Regions from separate parts of the Bradyrhizobium sp. SYSU BS000235 genome, predicted to be linked through region 2. Evidence: predicted binding sites of a transcription regulator. Region 2 holds the regulator's gene; the other holds the start of a gene.

Region 1 (3,949 bases), 930 kb from region 2:
GCCATTGAGGCCGTGTTGACGATATGACCACCTTCACCATGGGCACGTATCCGCGGCAAGAAGCTGCGAACACCGTGGACGACGCCCATCAGATTGACATCGATCACCCACCGCCAGGTATCGAGCGAAATGTCCTCGATGCCGCTGCCCCCGGCGACGCCCGCGTTGTTACAGAGGATATGGACTTTTCCGAATATCTCGCACGTTTCGTTCGCGGCTTGCTCCACGCTGTCCGGATCGGTCACGTCGCAAAGAACCCCGCGCACTTTCCCGCCGAAACCGCGAAGGCGTTCGACAGCCGCCGTCAAAGCGCCCTGCTCGATATCGGCCAGCATCACATTGATGCCCGCCTCCGCCAAGGCTTGACCGAGCGCCAAGCCAATGCCGCTTGCGCCGCCTGTGACGAATGCGGTCTTTCCGGCAAGGTCCTGCATTGACTTTCCCCAATCCAAACAGCCGACACCACTCATCACAATAGTGGGCGGCCGTCGAGCAACGACGATCCCAGGCGGGGTCATTCGCATCGATCTCGGCCGGTCTGCGTCATGTCCGGTGATGGTCACGGCAGAGCGTTCAAGCCCGCTCGGTTGGCCGGCTCAGGCCTTGACGATCTCCCTCCGCGCGACCAGCTTTATCCTATGCTTTGGTGCGGATAGTCATCGGAGCTTGCACGATGGAAACCATCTTCTGGGCGGTGCTGACGATCGGGTGTTTCTATTCGGTGTATCTCGCCGGGCGTATTGCCGAACGCCGCGGCCGCAGCTTCAAGGTCTGGGCCTGGATTGCAGTCATCATCGCGCCGCTCGCGCTTCCGCTGGTGTACCTGTTTCCGAATTTGCATCGCGAGAATGGCGATCACGCGTAAGAGCGCTTGCGAAACCGCCTTCTTGCCTGAACGCGACACGGCGCATGATGCGGCCCGGAACGAGCGCCTGATCGATCCGCCGTGGTCAGCTGGCCGCCGCGTCCAGCGTCACCGATCGATAGGTGGGAAAGTCCGTGTAACCCACCTCGCCATTGCGGGTGTAATAAGCTGATCGGTCCGCGACGGCCAACGGCCAGCCGTTCTTGAGACGCTCAACGAGGTCCGGGTTTGCGATATACGGCCTGCCGAAGGCGATCAGGTCCACCAACCCGGTGTCGAGCGCGTCCTGGGCGCGGGCGCGATCATTGAAGCCGCCACACCAGATGAAGGCGCCTGGAAACAACGCCCGGGCCTTGGCAAGCAGCGCGTGGTCGAGATACCGAGGCTTGAACACGCCCGTCTCCATGTTTCCTTCAGGCAACAGCTCGTAGAGCAGATGGATGTAGGCCACGCCGCGGCGCCCGAGTTGCTCGACAACATACAGAAACGTGTCCTCGACAAGAGGGTCCGCCGGCATGGAGCCGTACTTGCCGAAGGGAGACAGACGAACACCCACACGCCCCGGGCCGAATTCAGCCACCACCGCATCGACGATGTCCATCAGGAAACGCGTGCGATTGTCCATGCTGCCGCCGTAGCGGTCGGTGCGGGTATTGAGCACCGAGTTCATGAACTGCTCGATCAGATAGCCGTTGGCCGCATGAAGTTCGACGCCATCGAACCCGACCTTCCGTGCATTGGCAGCGGCTTTGGCGAAGGTATCAACCATGGCCGACACCTCATCGGTGCTGAGAGGTCTCGGGGTCTCCACAGGCATAAAACGCAATCGTCCGTCCGGACCGTGGGCGAATACCTCTGAACCCTCAGCCCTTTCCGCGGTCACGCCCACCGGGGCTTGGCCGTGCGGCAGGATCGAGGAATGGGCCAGCCTGCCGACGTGCCACAACTGCATGAACATCGTGCCGCCACGCCGGTGAACCTCATCGGTTACCAGGCGCCAGCCTCGCATTTGAGCTTCCGAGTGAATTCCGGGGATCCTCGCGTAACCGTGGCTGGACTGATCCACGTCGTTGACCTCGGAAATGATCAGGCCCGCACCAGCCCGCTGGCCGTAATAGGTGGCCATCATCCCGTTCGGGATGTCACCATCGGTCGGAAGCTCGCCCTCGGACGTTCGCGTACGGGTCATGGGCGGCATGACAATGCGGTTCTTCAACGGAACTGTGCCGCCAAGCAGTTGAGATTCGAACAGGTTGGCCATAGATCTTCCTCCGGTCGGGTTTGATCGAAGGCTTACGTAGTTTCGGCAGGCGCCCGCCTCTACACACCGTTTGGTCAGTGGTCGACAGATGAAAATCATCAAGAGATTGCCGGGCTTGCCGGTCGAGCGCGCACTCAAGGTCCTCTCCGGACGGTGGAAGGCTGTCATTCTTTATGCGCTGATGGATGGCCCGCAACGCACCTGCGATCTGGAAAACCGCATTGTCGGCATCTCGCAGAAGGTCTTGATCGAGCAACTCCGCGCGCTTGAAGAACACGGCGTGGTGAGCCGGCAACCCAGCGCCGTGGATTCTCAGGGGATCGAATATCTGCTCACCCCGCTCGGCGAAAGCCTGAGGCCCGTGTTGGATTCCCTCATCGAATGGGGAGCCCACCACGCCAAGGAGCTCGATGAGGTCGATCGACTTCTGCCATGCAGTGCTGTCACGCGAGAGCGTACCAAAGCGCGCGAGAAAACCGAGAGCACATCTCGGACAGCCACAGCCAAGAGGCGTCAGGCTGGATTCTCGAACAGATAATGCGCTTCCGTCCTTCGCATTGAGCTTTCAAGCGCCTCGGCGCCGCTCCACTTTTGCCTTTCGCTGAACGCGCCGGTTCGTTGCGCTTGCAGAACAAATCGTGGACTCTCCCTCTCAGGCAGGGGGATGATTCGGTGTTGGCAGCGGCTGCAACTTCATATCTGGAGACGTTGAATCCAGAGCAGCGGCGGGCTGTCGAGCACGGCGTTGGAACCAACGGCACGGTCGGACCACCGCTGCTGGTGATTGCCGGTGCCGGTTCCGGAAAAACCAACACGCTGGCGCATCGTGTGGCCCATCTCATTATCAATGGCGCCGATCCGCGGCGTATCCTGCTGATGACGTTCTCGCGCCGCGCCGCCAATGAGATGACCAAGCGGGTCGAGCGCATCGCCCGCAAGGTGCTGGGCGACAATGCCGGCGTCATGACCGACGCGCTGACCTGGGCCGGCACGTTTCACGGCATCGGCGCGCGGCTGCTGCGCGACTATTCCGACCAGATCGGCCTCGATCCGTCGTTCACGATTCACGACCGCGAGGATTCCGCCGACCTCATGAACCTGATCCGGCACGAGCGCGGGTTCTCCAAGACCGAGAGCCGCTTCCCCACCAAGGGAACCTGCCTGTCGATCTACTCGCGTTGCGTGAATGCCGAATTGCCGATCGAGCAAGTGCTCGGGCAATTCTTCCCGTGGTGCTCGGGCTGGGCCAATGAGCTGAAAGAATTGTTCGCCGCCTATGTCGAAGCCAAGCAGAAGCAGAACGTGCTCGATTACGACGATCTGCTGCTCTACTGGGCGCAGATGGTTTCCGATCCCACGATGGCGGACGACATCGGCGGCCGTTTCGATCATGTGATGGTCGACGAATATCAGGACACCAACCGCCTGCAATCGTCGATCCTGCTGGCGCTGAAGCCGGGCGGCCATGGCCTCACTGTGGTGGGCGATGACGCGCAGTCGATTTATTCCTTTCGCGCCGCCACCGTGCGCAACATTCTGGACTTTCCGGATCACTTCAATCCGCGCGCTGACATCGTCACGCTCGACCGCAACTATCGCTCGACGCAACCGGTGTTGTCGGCGGCGAATGCCGTCATTGGCCTTGCAAAAGAACGCTTCACCAAAAATCTCTGGACCGAGCGCACCTCCACGCACAAGCCGCAGCTCGTCACCGTGCGCGACGAGGTCGAGCAGGCGCGCTACATCGTCGAGCGCGTATTGGAGAGCCGCGAAGAAGGCAATCTCCTGAAGCATCAGGCGGTGCTGTTTCGCACCTCATCCCA
Region 2 (3,949 bases):
CGCTGTTTCCGTCACTGACCGTCACATTTCCAATCAAGAAATGGTCTGCGGCTGCGGCACTCGCCGCCGCGGCCTTTTATCTGCTCTTGTCGGGGGCTGAAGTTGCCACACGACGATCGTTTTTCATGACCGCGGTGGTGTTGATCGCCATCATGGTCGATCGCCGCGCGGTGACGTTCCGGACCCTTGCCGTCGCCGCGATGATTGTGCTGGTGGCGTCGCCGGAAGCGCTTGTCCATCCTAGTTTTCAGATGTCGTTTGCCGCCACACTCGGGCTTGTTGCGCTGGTGCAGGTCGGCATGCCCAACCTGTTTGCTTCGCCGGACAATTCACGCGTCGCGCGGGCTGCCTTGTGGGGCGGGCGCGAACTAATCGTGCTGATGCTAGCGTCGCTGATCGCGGGGCTTGCGACGATGCCTTACGCGGCATTCCATTTTCATCGCATCACACCCTACGGCGTGCTCGCCAATCTCGCGGCGATGCCGGTGGTCTCGGCACTGGTGATGCCAGCCGGATTGCTCGGATTGATCGCCATGCCATTTGGATTTGATGGCATGTTCTGGCGGATGATGGACTTCGGCATCGGCTGGATGATCACGGTATCGCAGTGGGTGGCAGCGCTTCCGGGCGCCATCGGCCATATGGCGGCATTTGGGACCGGCCCGTTACTGGCCATGAGCGCCGGCATCATCGCCATGGGATTGCTGCGCTCGCCGTTGCGCTGGACGGGGGCGGGACTTGTGGTGATCGCCGCTGTATGCGCCGTGGCGGCACCGCAGCCGGATATCCTTGTCTCGAGTGACGGCCACAGTGTGGGCGTTCGCGGCAAAGACGGGCAGCTTCGCTTGATGCAAACCCGCAAGGACGCCTTTCTCGTGCGGGAATGGCTGACCGCGGATGCCGATGCACGGACCGCAGGTGAAGCTTCGACAGCGGATGGCGTGTCGTGTGACGACGCCGGTTGCGTTGTTCAGGCCGGCGATGGCGCCTTTGTTGCGCTGAGTAGATCACCAGGAGCTTTTGCAGACGACTGTGGGCGCGCCGCCGTCATCGTGACCACACGGCAGCCGCCATCGGACTGCAAGGCATTGGTGCTCGAGCGGAACGTCCTGCAACGGCAAGGAACGCTTGCGCTCTACAAAACGCAAAACGGCTACAGCATCACCGCATCCAAACCGCGCGGCACGGATCGCCCGTGGTCGCCTGCTGTGCCCGAGGCGGAGCTGGATGCTCAACCCTCAAGGGCAACCTCAGGTCGACCTGCGCCCGTCGATGCCACGCCGGCAGAGACCGATCTGCAGCCGGATGACTGACCCCGGCTCACAGTATTTCCGTTAAAGCCGCCTTCGGCGAACGCGCGCCGCGGCAGTCTTCCGGTCGGCTGCGCCAGGGTGTCACGCGATCGTCGGGAAGACCGCTCATGGCGGTCATTCCGGGCGCGCGTGGACCCGGAAACCCAGCTTAGTACTTCCGGTACAGCCCGATCAGCTTGCCCTGGATGCGGACGCGGTTCGGCGGCAGGATGCGGACCTCGTAGGCGGCGTTCGCCGGCTCCAGTGCGATCGAGGCGCCGCGACGCCGGAACCGCTTGAGCGTGGCTTCTTCCTCATCAATGAGCGCCACGACGATGTCGCCGGTGTCTGCGCTTTCGTTGCGCTGGATGAGCACGGTGTCACCGTCGAGAATGCCTGCTTCCACCATGGAGTCGCCGCGGACTTCCAGAGCATAGTGCTCGCCGGAGCCAAGCATGTCCGGCGGGACGCTGATGGTGTGGCTGCGGGTCTGCAGAGCTTCAATCGGCGTACCGGCTGCGATCCGGCCCATGACGGGCACGGCCACCGGGAAGCTGGTGTCGTCCTCAGTGGTCGACGGTGTGCTGGTGCGGATCTTCCCGAGGTTGCCCTCGATGACGCTGGGGGTGAAGCCGCGACGCGCGTTGCCGCCGCCGTTGGCGCCCAGCTCAGGCAGCTTGATGACTTCGATGGCGCGGGCGCGGTTGGCGAGGCGCCGGATGAAGCCGCGCTCTTCCAGCGCCGTAATCAGGCGGTGGATGCCGGACTTGGAACGCAGATCCAGCGCATCCTTCATTTCGTCGAAGGAGGGAGGAACCCCGGCCTCTTTCAGCCGCTCATTGATGAACCGCAAAAGCTCATACTGTTTGCGCGTCAGCATCTAAATGCTCCCCAAATATCCCGGTGATCGGAGTGGCTCGTTGTTCTTTATTTCAAGCGAGTCACTCGAAACAAATCATGAACGAACACTATATGTTCCATATGTGTTCTGCAATCGTTAATTTTAGGTCAACAGACTAAAGAACCCATCCGGCACGGAGCCAGAATCTGTCGGGCGCTTTGCAGATCAGCCGGGAAGCCTGAGCACGGTGCAGGGCGATCCCTTCGCTGCAGGAGCAGCAAACGGAGGCCTGATGATCAGTGCATTGGCCGACGACAGATTGGCGACGAGCGAGCTGTCCTGATGGCCGACTGCGACCGCGGTGGACATACCGGAGCTGTCTGTCGTGAGTCGGGCGCGAAGGTAGTCTTGCCGTTTGTCGTTGGCAGCCAGCTCGTGACCCAGCGTCGCCGTCTCGAAGTGATGATCGACCATCGCGCGGCCGGAGAGGGCACGGATGAGCGGCACCAGGAATAGATACGCGCAGATGTAGGACGAGACCGGATTGCCCGGCAGTCCTAACACGCGCATCGCGCCGAGCCGGCCGTGCATCATCGGTTTGCCAGGGCGCAAGGCGATTTGCCAGAAGGCCATGTCGGTGCCCTCGAGCTCAAGGGCGCGCTTGACGACGTCGTGATCGCCAACGGACGCACCACCTGTGGTGATCAGGACATCGACACCCTGATCCCGCGCACGGCTGATGCCTGCCGTGGTCGATTCGAGTGTGTCGTGCGCGACGCCCAGATCAATCGCCTCGGCACCTTCGCTGCGAACGAGCGCACGCAAAGCGAAGCCGTTCGAGTAGACGATCTGTCCCGGAGCAAGGGTTTCACCCGGCATCACCAGTTCGTCGCCGGTGGCCAGGATCGCCACTTTTGGACGGCGCCGCACCGGAAGCTTTGGATGATTCATACTGGCAGCCAGCGACAGATCGCGATCCGTAAGCCGTGCACCGCCTTTCAGCAGCATGTCGCCTTCGCGGAAATCGATGCCGGCCTTGCGGATATTCTTGCCCAGTTCGATCGCTTCGTTGATCGTGACGAGGTCGCCATCGCGGGCGGTGTCTTCCTGGATGACGACGGCATCGGCGCCATCCGGTACAACGCCACCCGTGAAGATGCGCGCGGCTTCGCCTGCGGCGAGCGCTCCTTCGAGCGGCCGCCCGGCGGCGACCTCGCCAATGACCTTGAGACGAGCGCCGAGCACGGCGTCGGCGGCGCGCACGGCGTAGCCGTCCATCGCCGACATCGCGGCCGGTGGCTGTGTCCGCAGGGACGGCAGGTCGCGCGCCAGCGTGCGGTGGTGAGCCTCTTCAAGTGGCACGAGTTCTTCTGGAAGTGCGTCGGCGCCCTTGAGAACGGCTGCATACGCATCGGCGACCGGCATCAGTGCCATTATGAAATCCTCACGTCCGGCTAGTGCGGTGACACCAGGTAATGGCCGGACTTTCCGCCCTTTTTCTCCACGAGGTGGATGCCTTCGATTCGGATCCCTCGCTCGACCGCTTTGACCATATCGTAGATCGTCAGGCATGCGACGGAAACGGCGGTCAGTGCTTCCATTTCGACACCGGTCGGGCCTTTGACCTTCACTGTGGCGCGAACGTGACAGCCCGGCAATTTGGCGTCGGGCTCGATATCGAGCACGACTTTGGACAGCGCGAGCGGATGGCACAGCGGAATGAGTTCGGAGGTGCGTTTCGCAGCCATGATGCCGGCGACGCGGGCGGTGCCGAGCACATCGCCCTTGGCCGCGTTGCCCTTGACGATCAGGTCAA

The links. Region 2 encodes LexA, which represses DNA repair genes until DNA is damaged. Its sites were predicted from a motif close to TGTTCNNNNTGTGTTCNG; they were not measured.
Region 1: the regulator LexA is predicted to act here: its motif matches at 2,754-2,771, upstream of ACP0KA_RS19415 (ATP-dependent helicase).

The regions. Positions count from the first base shown of each region.
Region 1 covers NZ_JBMHJM010000001.1:4,157,224-4,161,172, reverse strand. Annotated here, with positions in the region: gene ACP0KA_RS19435 (SDR family NAD(P)-dependent oxidoreductase) at 1-434, opposite strand, end outside; gene ACP0KA_RS19430 (hypothetical protein) at 674-865, shown strand; gene ACP0KA_RS19425 (alkene reductase) at 951-2,126, opposite strand; gene ACP0KA_RS19420 (winged helix-turn-helix transcriptional regulator) at 2,215-2,664, shown strand; gene ACP0KA_RS19415 (ATP-dependent helicase) at 2,802-3,949, shown strand, end outside.
Region 2 covers NZ_JBMHJM010000001.1:5,089,082-5,093,030, forward strand. Annotated here, with positions in the region: gene ACP0KA_RS23965 (ComEC/Rec2 family competence protein) at 1-1,313, shown strand, start outside; gene lexA (transcriptional repressor LexA) at 1,462-2,172, opposite strand; gene glp (gephyrin-like molybdotransferase Glp) at 2,359-3,567, opposite strand; gene moaC (cyclic pyranopterin monophosphate synthase MoaC) at 3,588-3,949, opposite strand, start outside.